4 regions of the Novosphingobium sp. Gsoil 351 genome follow, and region 1 is predicted to be linked to each of the others. Evidence: predicted binding sites of a transcription regulator. Region 1 holds the regulator's gene; each other region holds the start of a gene.
What was found. Region 1 encodes LexA, which represses DNA repair genes until DNA is damaged. Its sites were predicted from a motif close to GTTCCNCNCTTGTTCT; they were not measured.
Positions count from the first base shown of each region.

Region 2: radA (DNA repair protein RadA) is a predicted target of LexA. The motif match lies at 1,662-1,677, and genes of this name have one in related genera.
Region 3: GKE62_RS03720 (PA0069 family radical SAM protein) is a predicted target of LexA. The motif match lies at 2,117-2,132, and genes of this name have one in related genera.
Region 4: GKE62_RS01390 (putative DNA modification/repair radical SAM protein) is a predicted target of LexA. The motif match lies at 2,099-2,114, and genes of this name have one in related genera.

Region 1 is NZ_CP046120.1:945,497-948,938, forward strand. Features, by position in the region: gene moaC (cyclic pyranopterin monophosphate synthase MoaC) at 1-297, shown strand, start outside; gene GKE62_RS04500 (molybdopterin molybdotransferase MoeA) at 294-1,505, shown strand; gene lexA (transcriptional repressor LexA) at 1,584-2,273, shown strand; gene GKE62_RS04510 (ComEC/Rec2 family competence protein) at 2,267-3,442, opposite strand, start outside.
Region 2 is NZ_CP046120.1:180,515-183,956, reverse strand. Features, by position in the region: gene GKE62_RS00895 (CvpA family protein) at 1-262, opposite strand, end outside; gene radA (DNA repair protein RadA) at 275-1,645, opposite strand; partial or broken gene GKE62_RS00885 (patatin-like protein) at 1,754-3,442, shown strand, end outside.
Region 3 is NZ_CP046120.1:786,716-790,157, reverse strand. Features, by position in the region: gene GKE62_RS03735 (long-chain fatty acid--CoA ligase) at 1-226, shown strand, start outside; gene GKE62_RS03730 (DUF1330 domain-containing protein) at 236-640, shown strand; gene GKE62_RS03725 (DOPA 4,5-dioxygenase family protein) at 637-1,011, shown strand; gene GKE62_RS03720 (PA0069 family radical SAM protein) at 1,016-2,107, opposite strand; gene GKE62_RS18770 (YbjN domain-containing protein) at 2,419-2,712, shown strand; gene moaB (molybdenum cofactor biosynthesis protein B) at 2,729-3,256, opposite strand; gene GKE62_RS03705 (lytic transglycosylase domain-containing protein) at 3,399-3,442, opposite strand, start outside.
Region 4 is NZ_CP046120.1:285,875-289,316, forward strand. Features, by position in the region: gene GKE62_RS01385 (UdgX family uracil-DNA binding protein) at 1-721, opposite strand, end outside; gene GKE62_RS01390 (putative DNA modification/repair radical SAM protein) at 849-2,096, opposite strand; gene GKE62_RS01395 (alpha/beta fold hydrolase) at 2,244-3,173, shown strand; gene GKE62_RS01400 (DUF6504 family protein) at 3,302-3,442, opposite strand, start outside.

The DNA of each region.
Region 1 (3,442 bases):
GCCGGGATCATGGCGGCCAAGAAGACCGCCGAACTGATCCCGCTGTGCCATCCGCTCGGGCTCGACGCGGTAACCGTCGACTTTGCCTTCGGGGAAGGCGGAGTGGAAGCGACGGCAACCGCTTCTCTCACAGGTCGAACGGGCATCGAAATGGAAGCGATGACAGCAGTTTCGGTCGCACTTCTGACAATCTATGACATGGCTAAGGCGCTCGACAAGGCGATGGTCATTGGCCCGATCCGCCTGATCGAAAAGCGCGGCGGCAAGTCGGGCGACTGGTTCGCCCCCGCGGCATGAAGCCGCCGCCGCTGTCGCTGGACGAAGCCCAGGCGCGCCTCCTGGCCCTGGCGCCCGCGCTCTCTGTCGAGCACCGCTCGATCGAGGACTGCGCTGGCTTCTATCTTGCCGAACCGCTGACCGCGTTGCGTACCCAGCCCGCGGCGGCGATGTCGGCGATGGACGGTTACGCGGTGCGCGCTGGGGAATCCGGGCCGTGGCGGGTGATCGGGGAAAGCGCCGCCGGACGTCCGCTCGATCGGCCTCTGAGACCGGGCGAGGTGGCGCGGATTTCGACCGGGGCGATCGTGCCCGAGGGCGCGGATCGCGTGCTGCTGCAGGAGGATTGCACGCGCGAGGGCGAGACTCTGCGCCATCTCCAGGCGGCCGCTGGGCCCGGCCGGCATGTCCGCCGCGCCGGGCTGGACTTTGGCGCAAACGACCTGCTCCTTCCTGCGGGAACACGGATCGGCGCGGCCCAACTGGCCCTCGCGATCGCCGCCGGGCACCAGCATCTCGCGGTTCGTCGCCCGGCGCGGCTGATCGTCATCGACTGCGGCGACGAACTCGTGCCGCCGGGCGTCCCCGGCCTGCCGCATCACCTGCCCGCCAGCAACGCGCCGATGCTCGCCGCGCTCGTGGCGGGGCTTCCGATCGAAATCCGCCGCTTGGGTCCGATTCCCGACAGGCTCGAGGCGCTTGCCGAAGCTTTCGAGACTGCGCGCCCGGCCGATATCGTGGTCACCAGCGGCGGCGCCTCGGTAGGCGACCATGACCTGATCCGCCCCGCGCTCGCCCATGCCGGCGCGCGCATCGATTTCTGGCGGGTGAAGATCAAGCCGGGCAAGCCGCTGCTCGTCGCCCGGCGCCCCAACGACGGAGGTAGCCAGATCGTCCTGGGGCTACCCGGGAACCCGGCCTCGGCTTTCGTCACGGGATTTCTGTTCATGCTGCCGCTGCTGCGCGCCGCGCTTGGCGCCGCCCAGCCGCTGCCGCGGTGCTTTCCGGCACGGCTTGCCGCGCCGCTGCCCCCAGGGGGCAAGCGTATGGAGTTCCTGCGCGCGCGTTGGGCCGACGGCGAAGTTACCGCCGGGACCGAGCAGGACAGCGGCGCCCTGCGCCCGCTGGCCCACGCCAACGCCTTGATTTGCCGGGCGATCGACGCGCCTGCGGCCACGGCTGGCGACATCGTGCCGATCTATTGGCTGGAAAACGGCGGTATTGCTTGACGAGGCGGCAGCGGTTGCTTAATTGTTCCTTGTTCGTTCGTGATTTGGCGGACGTAGTGCAATCGAGGAGCCCGGGCGATGCTGACGCGCAAGCAGCACGAACTGATCACCTTCATCCAGGCCCGGCTCGAGGCCAGCGGAATCTCGCCCTCGTTCGAGGAGATGAAGGAGGCGCTTGAGCTCAAGTCCAAGTCGGGCGTCCATCGCCTGATCTCGGCGCTTGAGGAGCGCGGCTTCATCCGCCGCCTGCCCAATCGCGCGCGCGCGCTTGAAGTGATCAAGACCCCAGAAGGTTCGGTGACCAAAGCAACCCCGCGCCCGGCGAATGCGAACGATGCGCTTGCCCCTCTACGCGCGCCTGTAACGCGAGGCGCTCCGGCCAACGACGTGATCGAGCTGCCGCTGCACGGGCGGATCGCCGCGGGCATGCCGATCGAGGCGTTCGAAGGCCAGTCCACCCTTCCCGTCCCCGCCGCGCTGCTGGGCGCAGGCGAACATTATGCGCTCGAAGTGTCGGGCGATTCGATGATCGAAGCAGGCATCCTCGACGGCGACTACGCCCTCGTGCGGCGCACCAACACCGCGCGCGATGGCGAGATCGTGGTTGCGCTGATCCGTGGCGAGGAAGCGACGCTGAAATACCTGCGGCGAGAAGCCGGCATGATCCGGCTCGATCCCGCGAACGGTGCCTACGATCCGCAGATCTACAAGCCGGGCGAGGTCGAAGTGCAGGGCAAGCTGGCGGGGTTGCTGCGGCGATATCACTGAGGCGGGGGCCGCCACCAGCCGTGCTCACCCTGGCTCTCCGCCACCGTGTGCACCCGGCCATCCGCCAGATCGATCGCCAGTCCGCCGGTTCGCGTCAGCAGCGCGCGATCGGCCTTCAGCTGGCGCGGGCGACAGCTCCTGGGCAGCCAGCGTTCGCTGACCACGATGTCGGCGCGCTCGCAGGCGGCGGCGAGTTCGCGTTCGTCGATCCGTTCGCGCGTGCGCCCGATCAGCAGCGTGGTGACGCGCCCGGCGCGGTCTAGAGCCACCGTGCAGAAGTCTGCACTGCATGTAGCGCCGGGCCAGCGTTCGAACGGGATCCGCGCGCCGTCGATCCCCGCGCTCTTGCGCAAATTGTCGGTGGCGAACTCGCTCTTGCTCTCACGCAGCACGAGCAGCGGACCGTCGGGGGAAGGAATCGCGACATGGCGGCCGTCGCCCGAGATCAACAGGTCGGGTGTGTGAAGACGAGCGAGCATTGCGCAGCCCAGCACCACCGGAACCAGCCCCAAAAGCCGCACCCGTCCGCTCCACAACGCGAGCCACAGGCCGCCTGCCACAAACAGCGCGAAGGTCGTGCGCGCCATCCCCGGCAGCAGCGCCACGGAGCCGGGCTGCGCCGCCGTCCAGTGCGCAAGGGCGAGCAGCAGTTCGAGGCTCTTGCCCGCCGCCCACCACGCGGGCGCGCCCAGCCCGGCCCCAGGGATGACAGCGTCGAGGACCAGCGCCGGCGCGATCAGCGGCATCGATACGAACGTGGTCAGCGGGATCGCGACGACGTTGGCCAGTGCGCCATAGACCCCGGCGCGGTGGAAGTGAAACAGACCGATCGGCATCAGCGCCAGCTCGATCACCCCTCCTGTGACCAGCAGCATCGCCAGCAGGCGCGCGAGCCGCACCGGCCGCGCCTCATCGCGCGGCGCCAGGAACGCCCGGACCGGCGCGGCCGAATGCAGCGCGACGATCGCGATGACCGAGGCGAAGCTCATCTGGAAGCCGGGCCCGACGACGGCTTCGGGCCAGAACAGGATGACCACGAACGCGGCGACCGCGATCATCCGCATGCTCAACGGGTCGCGCCCCAGCGCCAGTGCGATCAGCACCAGCACCGCGCCGATGCACGAGCGGATGGTCGGCACCTCCGCGCCCGTCAGCAAAGCATAGGCGAC
Region 2 (3,442 bases), 760 kb from region 1:
CCTGGCCGACCCACTTGGAAGCGAACTTGACGGTCGCGTAGGGCACCAGCAGCAGCAGCGAAAAGGCAAGCACCGCCGCGCCGGTTTCGGAGGCGACGTAGCGCGAAAGCCCCAGGGTCAGCGTGCTGTGGAAGTAATAGATCGCCAGCAGCGCCAGGATCCACGCCACCAGCGCCAGCACCTCTTGCGCGAACCCGCGCATGAAGCCGGCGATCGCGGTGATCCCCACGATCAGCAGGACAATGATGTCGAAGGCTTGCATCCGATCCCGAAATTATGGGCTCGCGACGATCCGGTCAACAACGTTCGGCAAAAGCCGCAGCGGCTCATGGCGCAAGGCGGGCGGGATGTCCCCGTTGCCGGCGTCGGGGCCGAACGATCGGGTGAAGCCGAGTTTCGCCGCTTCCTTCAGGCGCAGGCCGGGATGGGCCACCGGGCGGACCTCTCCGGCCAACGAGATTTCGCCGAACCAGATCGATTCCGCCGGGCACGGCCGTTCGGCCAACGCCGAGACCAGCGCGGCGGCGACGGCGATGTCGGCCGCGGGATCGGTCAGGCGATAGCCGCCGGCCACGTTGAGATAGACTTCGGCCGAGGAGAAATTCAGCCCGCAGCGCGCCTCCAGCACCGCCAGGATCATCGCCAGCCGCCCCGAATCCCAGCCGACCACCGCGCGCCGCGGGGTGGCCCCGCTGGCCAGACGCACCGTCAGCGCCTGAATCTCGACCAGCACCGGACGGGTCCCTTCCAGCGCGGGGAACACCGCGCTGCCCGGCACTTCGGCGTCGCGGCCCGAAAGGAACAGGCTCGACGGGTTGGCGACTTCCTCCAGCCCTGCCCCGGCCATCGCGAACACGCCGATCTCGTCGACCGCGCCGTAACGGTTTTTGAGCGCGCGCAGGATCCGGAACTGGTGGCTGCGCTCGCCCTCGAAGCTCATCACCACGTCGACCATATGCTCGAGCACGCGCGGCCCGGCGATGCTGCCGTCCTTGGTCACATGGCCGACCAGCACCACCACCGTGCCGCTGGCCTTGGCATAGCGGATCAGTTCGAACGCGCAGCCGCGAACCTGGCTCACGGTGCCTGGCGCGCCCTCGATCTGGTCGGAATGCATTGTCTGGATCGAATCGATCACCAGCAGCGCGGGCGGACGGATACCACCCAGCGTGGTCAAGATGTCGCGCACCGAACTGGCCGTGGCGAGCCGGATCGGCGCGTTGCCGAGACCGAGGCGCTGCGCGCGAAGGCGTACCTGGTCGGCGGCTTCCTCACCACTGATGTAGACCGCGTCGCCTCCCGCCAGCGCCACCTTGGCCGCGGCCTGGAGCAGCAGCGTGGATTTGCCGACGCCAGGATCGCCGCCCATCAGGATGGCGGACCCGGGCACCAACCCTCCCCCCAGCGCGCGGTCGAACTCGGCCAGCCCTGTGGGACGGCGCGACGGCAGCGCCAGCGGCTCGTCCATCGCCACGAACGGAAACGCCCGCCCGCCGGTAGAGAGGTGGTGCTTTTCGGAGAACACCGTCGCCGGCGCTTCCTCGCTCAAGGTGTTCCACTCGGCGCAATCGGCGCATTGCCCCTGCCACCGCGACGACACCCCGCCGCAGGCTTGGCAGACATAGCGGCGTTTGAGCTTCGACATCTGCGACAGCTTAGGAAGAACGTAAGTAGAACACAAGCCCCCCGCTCCCCTTGCGGGAGAGGGGTAAAGGCACTTCCCCACTTCCAACCCCCGTGCCATCCTCTCGCCATGAGGCAGAAGGAACTGCGCATTGCGCTGATCTGCTATGGGGGATCAGCCTCGCCGTGTACATGCACGGCGTGACCAAGGAGGTCTGGCGGGCGGCACGGGCGAGCCGCGGCTTTCTCAACGGCGATCCTCCGGCCGAAGGTGTGGAGACGGTCTATCGCCGCCTGCTGCAAACCATCGAGGGCGAACGCAAGCTGAGGCTGCGCGTGCTTACCGACATCGTCGCCGGGGCGAGCGCGGGCGGGATCAACGGCGTTTTCCTCGCCCAGGCCATCGCCAGCGGGCAAAGCCTCGAGCCGTTGACCCGGCTGTGGCTGGAAAAGGCCGACGTCGATGTTCTGCTCGACCCCGATGCGCGGCCGTGGTCGCGGTTCAGCAAGTTCTGGGCGCAGCCGCTGGTGTGGCTGGCGCTCAAGCGGCCGGGCAACGTGGTGTCGAGCACCGTCGCGCCGGGCACCCGCAATGAAGTGCGCACCAAGCTCAGCCGCCTGATCCGCGCGCGGTGGTTCGCGCCTCCGTTCAGCGGGATCGGGTTTTCGCGCCTGATTGCCGAGGCGCTGGCGGCGATGGCCGAGGAGACCGGAGAGGCCGCGCCGCTGCTGCCCGGCGGCCATCCGCTCGACCTGTTCGTCACCGCGACCGACTTCAACGGCCACGCCGAGACGCTGCGGCTCAACAGCCCGGCGCTGGTGCAAGAGGCGGAGCATCGCCTGTCGATCGGGTTCCGCACGCTGGCATGCGCGGGCCAGGACATGGCCGATCCGGCCGAGCTGGTTTTCGCCGCGCGCGCGACCGCCAGCTTTCCCGGAGCCTTTCCGCCTCTGACGCTGCCCGAGATCGACCGCTTGACCGAAGAGCGGGACATGGCCTGGCCCAGCCGTGACGCGTTTCTGGCCCGGATCATGCCTGGCCATGCCGCGCGTGGCGAGCTTGGGGGGATCGCGCTGGTCGATGGCTCGGTACTGGTCAACGCGCCCTTCGCCCAGGCGATCGCGGTGCTCCGCGACCGCCCTGCCCAGCGCGAGGTCGATCGGCGGATCGTCTACATCGATCCCAAGCCCGACCGCTCACGGATCGATGAACGACAGGGCAAGTCCGTGGGGTTTTTCAAGGCCATCGCGGGATCGCTCTCGTCGATCCCGCGCGAACAGCCAATCCGCGACAACCTCGAGCAGCTCGCCGGTCAATCGCGCGAGCGGGCCAAGCTGCGCGGGATCGTCACCGCGCTGCGTCCCGAGGTCGAGGAGACGGTCGAGCAACTGTTCGGCTACACGTTATTTCTCGACCGCCCGACGGCCAAGCGGCTGACCGGCTGGCGCGCGAAAGCGCAGCAGGCCGCCGCGGAAAAGGCAGGGTTCGCGTTCCACTCCTACGCCCAGGTCAAGGCGGCGGGAATTGTCGAGATGCTCGCGGAGATCATCCTCAATGCGCATCCCGAAGCTGCCGGCGTGCTGCGAGACCGCCTGGTGGCGCGATTGTGGGAGCATCTGCGCGGCCAGGGGCTCGACCGGCTGTCGAGCTTGCGAGGCGGCGCGACACCGCAGGCGATCGCGTTCTTTCGCGCACATGACATCGGCTTTCGCATCCGCCGTCTGCGCCTGCTCAGCCGGCGTCTGGCACGAGATTGGGCCGACCTCGAGGAGCGGGTCGAGACCGCCGCGCGCGAGCAGGCGCGAGAGGCAGTGTTCA
Region 3 (3,442 bases), 160 kb from region 1:
GATCTATCATCCACGCTGGGACGAACGCCCAATCCTCGTGATCGTCCGCAAGGAAGGCGCCGATTGCTGTGCCGAGGACATCAAGGCCCACCTCGTCGGCAAAGTCGCCAAGTGGTGGCTGCCCGATGCAGTGGAATTCGTCGACGACATCCCCCACACCGGCACCGGCAAGATCAGCAAGAAGGACCTGCGTGAGCGGTTCAAGGACTACAAGCTGGCGGACTAGGAGCCGAGAATGCCCCACATTGATCCCAGCCGCGAGAACTGGGCAGCGTTCAAGGCGTTGCCTCGTGATACGCCGATCCACATGCTCAACCTGATCAAGTTACGCGCTGTGGCCGAGTATCCCGAGGGGCACCCCAACCACGGCAAGGCCCTGAGCGGACGTGAGGCCTACGACATCTACAAGGCCGGAATCGCCCCGATCATCGCCGCAGCGGGTGGCGGCATGGTCTGGCAGCCGCCACTGGAATGCGTGGTCACCGGCCCTGCCGACGAGTGGGACGAGGCGTTCGTAATGGGCTATCCCAACTCGGCGGCATTCATGGCGATGGTCAAGAACCCCCACTACATCGCCGAGGTCGTGCCCCATCGCAGCGCCGCAGTGGCCGACAGCCGTCTCATCCGGTTCGCCGGGTGAGCGGCGAAGCGCCATGGCACGCGCACATCTACTACACTCTTGCCGACCGGGCGGAGGCTGCGGCGTTGCGCGACCGTTTCGGCGCCGATCCGCGCGTGCTGTTTACCGGGCGGATGGTCGATGAACCGATCGGCCCGCACCCGATCCCGCAGTACGAGATCCACTTCCTCGAACCCGCGCGAGACGCCGTGATCGCCGCGATTGCGGCGGCGGGGCTACGCGCGCTGATCCATCCGCTTACCGACGACGACCTCGCCGACCACACCACGCTCGGTCACTGGATCGGCGAGCCGGTCGCGCTCGACATCGGCGTGCTAGATCCGCCGGGGTTCAACCAGGGGGTTGCGCGCTTCGGGATCGGCGAGTTCTAACCCTTCACAGCAGGCTCAACTGCCCATTCGCACTCGGCCGAATGAAGCCCCCGCAATCGAGATCGATCTTTACCTGACCGATCCCCGCGCGTCGGCATGCGAGGCGGAAACGCGTGCGGAACAGGTCGGCCCAGACGCCTTGCGGCTTCATGCGGCTGAAGAATCCTGGATCGTTGTCCTTACCGTCGCGCACCGATCGGACGATGCTCATCACTTTGCCCGCGCGCTCGGGGAAATGGGTCGCGAGCCATTCGCGAAACAGCGGAGCGACCTCGTAAGGCAGACGCAACATGATCCAGCTCGCCGAGCCGACCCCGAGCGCCCCGGCGCGATCGAGGATGCTCTCCATGAACTCGTCGGTGATCGCGGGGATGACCGGGGCGATCGAGACGTGCGCGGGAACGCGCGCCTCGACCAGCCGTCCCAGCGCGGCGAGGCGCTTGGCTGGGGCTGAGGCGCGGGGTTCGAGCAGGCTAGAAAGCCTCGGATCGAGACTGGTCACCGATATGCCGACCGCGACCAGCCGGTGCCGCGCCATCTCGGCCAGCAGATCGAGATCGTCGAGCACCCGGGTGGACTTGGTGGTGATCGTAACCGGCTGGCGCGCCTCAAGGCACACCTCGAGCACCGCGCGCGTGATCCGGTAGCGTCCCTCGATCGGCTGGTATGGGTCGGTGTTGGTACCCATTGCGATCGGCGCGGGCGTGTAGCGCGGATTGGCGAGGGTGGCGCGGAGCAACTCGGCAGCGTTCGGTTTGGCAAACAGCCTCGTTTCGAAATCCAGCCCGGGGGAGAGGTCGTGAAAGGCGTGGGTAGGACGGGCGAAGCAGTAGATGCAGCCGTGCTCGCAACCTCGATAAGCGTTGATGGAGCGGTCGAACGGAATGTCGGGCGACCGGTTGAAGCTGACGATGGTCTTGGCGTGCTCCTCGGTTACCGTCGTCCGCAACTTCGGCCCCGGCCCGTCGAGACCATCGCGCTCATCGAGCCAGTCGCCATCCGCCTCGCGCACCCCCAGCCCGAACCGCACCGGCACCGCGCCTGATTGCGCGCCGCGACCGTGGACGGGACTCTGGCTGGACCTTTGATTGGTCATGACCTGATTAGAACATAAAAAGAACAAAATGGAAAGCAAGATTGACTTGGCGGATTCCCGATGAAACGATCCGTACCGGTTTACGGGGGGAATCCGATGCGCATCGTCACGTCTTTCGCCGCGGCCTTATTCGCGCTGATCGCTTTGTCGTCACCAGCTGCTGCCGCCGATTCCTGTCCCGGCGGGCTAATCTGCGCCTCGCGCCCGGGAGAAGTAGCCAGCGCGTTGGGCGAGATCGGCTTCAAGGCCAAGCTGAGAAAGAGCGACGTCGATGGCGATCCCGTCATCGACAGCGCGGCTAGCGGCTACAAATACATGATCTTTTTTACGGCTGCCAGAACAACTCCAACTGCACCTCGCTGCAGTTCCGGATCACGTTCGCGCAAGATGGCACCAATTCGGCGGCGCTCGCCAATGAATGGAACCTCAAGAAGCGGTTCTCGACGATGTCGTTCGATCCCAACGATGGAACGTTGGCGATTAGCTACGATTTCAGCACGCTGGGCGGCCTTAACAAGGCCAACTTCGCCGACGTCGTCGATTGGTGGCAAACGATGATGGGCGAGGCGAACAAGTTCTTCAAGGAACACCCGGCTCCGAAGTAGGCGCTGCGGAAAATCGTCAGACTTCGCGCAACCGCGGCATCAGCTCGACGAAGTTGCAGGGGCGGTTCCGGGCATCGAGTTGCTCGGACAGGATCAGGTCCCAGCCGTCCTTCACCGCGCCGTTCGAGCCGGGGAGTGCGAAGATGTAGGTGCCGCGCGCCAGCACCGCCATTGCCCGCGACTGCACGGTCGAAGTGCCTATGGTTTTATAGCTGAGCCAACGGAAAAGTTCGCCGAAGCCCGGAATGTCTTTCTCCTTGACCCGGTCGAGCGCCTCGGGGGTCACGTCGCGCCCGGTCAGCCCGGTGCCGCCGGTCGAGATCACGCAGTCGATCCGGGAATCGTCGATCCAGTTGTTGAGCCGGTCGCAAATGCGCGGAACGTCGTCACGCTCGATCGCGCGAGCGGCGAGGGCGTGGCCCGCGGCCTTGATCCGTTCGGCGAGAATGTCGCCGGAAGTATCGTCGGCGGCGGTGCGCGTGTCGGAAACCGTCAGCAGCGCAATGCTGATCGGCTTGAACGCGCGCTCGGGGTCGATTGCCATCAGCGTCTCATCTGAATGATTTGCGCCTCCCTTATCCGCTCATGTCGAGCGTAGTCGAGACATCATGTCTCGACTGACGACAAAGTCGGCAGTTCACCCTGAGCCTGCCAGCAGGCTCGACATCAGCGGGGTGTGGAGCAGCTCAGCGTAGGCTGGAAGCGACACGCACTGCCGGCGCACCGGTCA
Region 4 (3,442 bases), 660 kb from region 1:
CCTTGAGCATCGCCCCCACCTTCAAACGCGCGGGATTGAAGATCGACGCATAATAGGTGCGCCATAGATCCTCCGCCGCGTCGCTCGCAGGGGCGTCGCCGCGCTGGGCGGGCGGGCCTTCGGACAGGATTTGCCCATTCCAGTGGAGCGAGCCCGCCGGGGTCAGGATCGACCACGCCATGTTGGTGAAACGGTTGACGAAGAACCGCGCATTGGCGCGCAGGATGTGATGCTCGGGTTCGAACCAGGCGACGTAGTGCTCGCCCCCATCGGGCTCATCGACCACCCGGAAGCGCACGAACGCGCGCATCTTGTGAATGTCGCGGCGCACGGTGCGGGCGAGTTCGTCGATCCGGCGCACGTCGCGGTCGGCGGCGTCTTCCATCAGCTTCGGCTTGCGCTGGAGCCGCCACAGCAGGCGATAGAGCAGCGCGAACCGCTCGGGGTCGGAATGCAGGATCGCGCTTTGGGCAAGTTGAACAAACGCACGCGCGGCACGGGGTTGGGGCGCATCGGCGAGTGGGCCAGGCACTTGCCGGTCGGAGCGCGCGAACAGGCTGCCCGAGGTCCCGCCCGGCTCGCTCCAGGCGATGCGATCGGGCGGGACATCGGCCTGGATCAGGCATCGCGCATGATCGCGCCACTCGGCGAAGTCGTCGGATGCGGTCAGCGTAACCCCAAGCGCGTCGGGTGCGTGCATGCCGCAAAGCAGCGCGGTCATACGAAGCGGCCTTTGCCCCAGCCTCGCTCATGTCGAGCGAAGTCGAGACATCTGGCGCAACAGTTCGTCCGCTGCGCGCGATGCCTCGACTTCGCTCGGGATGAGCTGGGGGTGTGCGAGCGCGTATTCATGCCGCGAACAGTTCGAGTTGGGATTGCTTGCGCGGCGCGACCAGCGCGCGCAAATCGGCGCGGTCGGTGAGCGAAACCGGGCGCCAATCCGCGGCAATGAGAAACGGCCGCAGCTTTGCGATCGAGACGGTCAGGCGGGCGACATCTTCAAGCCGCAAGGTGCGATGCCGCCGCGAAGCGAGGATCGCGCCGACCGCCCTCACCCCCAGCCCCGGCACCCGCAGCAGCGCCTCGCGCGGGGCACGGTTGACGTCGACCGGAAACCGCTCGCGGAATTTCAGCGCCCACGCCAACTTGGGATCGATGTCGAGCGGCAGCATCCCGTCGGCGTCCGCAGCCTGCTGGACCTCCCCTGGGGCATAGCCGTAGAACCGCATCAGCCAGTCCGACTGGTAGAGCCGGTGCTCGCGGATCAGCGGGGGGCGCTTGAGCGGCAGCACCGCGCTGGCATCGGGGATCGGGCTGAACGCCGAATAATAGACCCGGCGCAATGCGAAATCGCCGTAGAGCGTGCTCGCCTTGCCGACGATGTCCGCATCCGTGGCGGCATCCGCGCCGACGATCATCTGGGTCGATTGCCCCGCGGGGGCGAAGCGCGGCGCCGACTTGAACCGCTTGCGCGCATCCTTGGCCTCGACGATCTCACCCTTGAGCCCCGCCATCGCGCCTTCGATCTGGCGCGCCGACTTGTCGGGGGCGAGCCGGGTCAGCCCGGCGTCGGTCGGCAGTTCGACGTTGATGGAGACGCGGTCGGCATAAAGGCCCGCCTGGGCGAGCAATCCGGGATCGGCCTCGGGGATCGTCTTGAGGTGGATATAGCCGCGAAAGTCGTGCTCCTCGCGCAGGATCCGCGCGACCTCGACCAGTTGCTCCATCGTGTGGTTCGACGACTTCACGATCCCCGAGGAAAGGAACAGCCCTTCGATGTAATTTCGCCGATAGAAGCTGAGCGTCAGGTCGACCACTTCCTGCGGGGTGAACCGCGCCCGCCGCACGTTCGAGCTCTTGCGGTTGATGCAATAGTGGCAGTCGAAGATGCAGTGGTTGGTCAGCAGGATCTTGAGCAGCGAAATGCAGCGGCCATCGGGGGCATAGGCGTGGCAGATGCCCATCCCCTCGGTCGAGCCGATACCCTTCCCGCCCTTGCTGGTCCGCTTGGCCGTGCCTGACGAGGCGCACGAAGCGTCGTACTTGGCCGCGTCGGCAAGGATTCCGAGACGTTCGAGGAGCGAGGGTTGAGCCATATGTTCCTTATATGTTCTTAACGTGCGAAGTCCAACATCGTTTCGCCTCCCCCTCGCGAAACTTGACCGCAAACCTTTGGCTTCAAACGGAACGGCCCCGCCTCGGCGGAGTTTGGGGTGCGGACGGGAAGCCACAGGAATTCTTTCATGCACATCATCGAAGCCCGCGACGGCACGCACCTCTGGTCGAAATGTTGGGGCGAAGGGCGCCCGGTCGTGCTGATCCACGGCTGGCCGCTTTCGGCCGACAGCTGGGATCCGATCACCAACGCGCTGGCCGACGCCGGCTACAAGGCGATTGCCTATGACCGGCGTGGCTTCGGTCGCTCGATGCAACCCTCGGGCGGATATGACTACGATACGTTCGCCGACGATCTGGCGGCGGTGCTGGCGCATTACGATGCGACCGACGATGTCGCGCTGGTAGGCTTCTCGATGGGCGGCGGTGAGATCGCGCGCTATCTTTCGCGGCACCAGGGCAAAGGTGTCAGCAGGGTCGCGCTGATCAGTTCGGTGGTGCCCTACATGCTCCGGACCGACGACAATCCCGATGGCGTCCCGCAATCGACCTTCGATCAGATGACCGACGCCATGTTGAAGGACCGGGCGGCGTTTTTCACCGATTTCTTCGACGACTTCTTCGGGGTCGGCTGGGTTTCCAGCCCGGTCAGCGAAGAGATGCTGGACGTAGCGTGGTTCACCGCGATGCAGGCGGGCTTGCGGCCCACGCTTGCTGCGGCGAAAGCCTTCGCCACCACCGATTTCCGCCCCGATCTCGCGTCGTTCAAGGTTCCGACCCTGATCATCCACGGGACCGCCGACAAGACCGTCCCGATCGAGGCCACCGCGCGCGCGGTGGCCAGAGCGGTGCCGCATGCGCAACTGATCGAATACGAGGGCGAGGCGCATGGGGTGTTCGCCACGCAGACCGATCGGTTGACCGACGATCTCCTGGCGTTCCTCGACAACGATGGCGAGCGCAGCGCGTTCGCGGGGCTGGAGGGTGAAACGCCCGAAGCTCGTCAGGACATCATCGACGAAGTCTCGCGACAGAGCCTGGTGACGCCGCTGGTGTGAAACCGCGCTCTGTCCGCTTCAGGGGACAGATGCACATGCTTGAGAGCGCAGCGAACTAGCCGAAGTTGAGAGGGGGATGTCGCGCACAACCCCCTCTCCCAACCCTCTTTCCTGAGAGGGAGAGGGCTTCAGGCACACAATCCGTGCAGGAACCACTGCGGGGCGCCGCCGCGTCCGTCGCCGGCCAGACCCTCGCGGTAGACCCAGTAGCGCCGGCCTTCGCCGTCCTCGATCCGGTAGTAATCGCGCAGCCGCGCCCCCGATTTCTC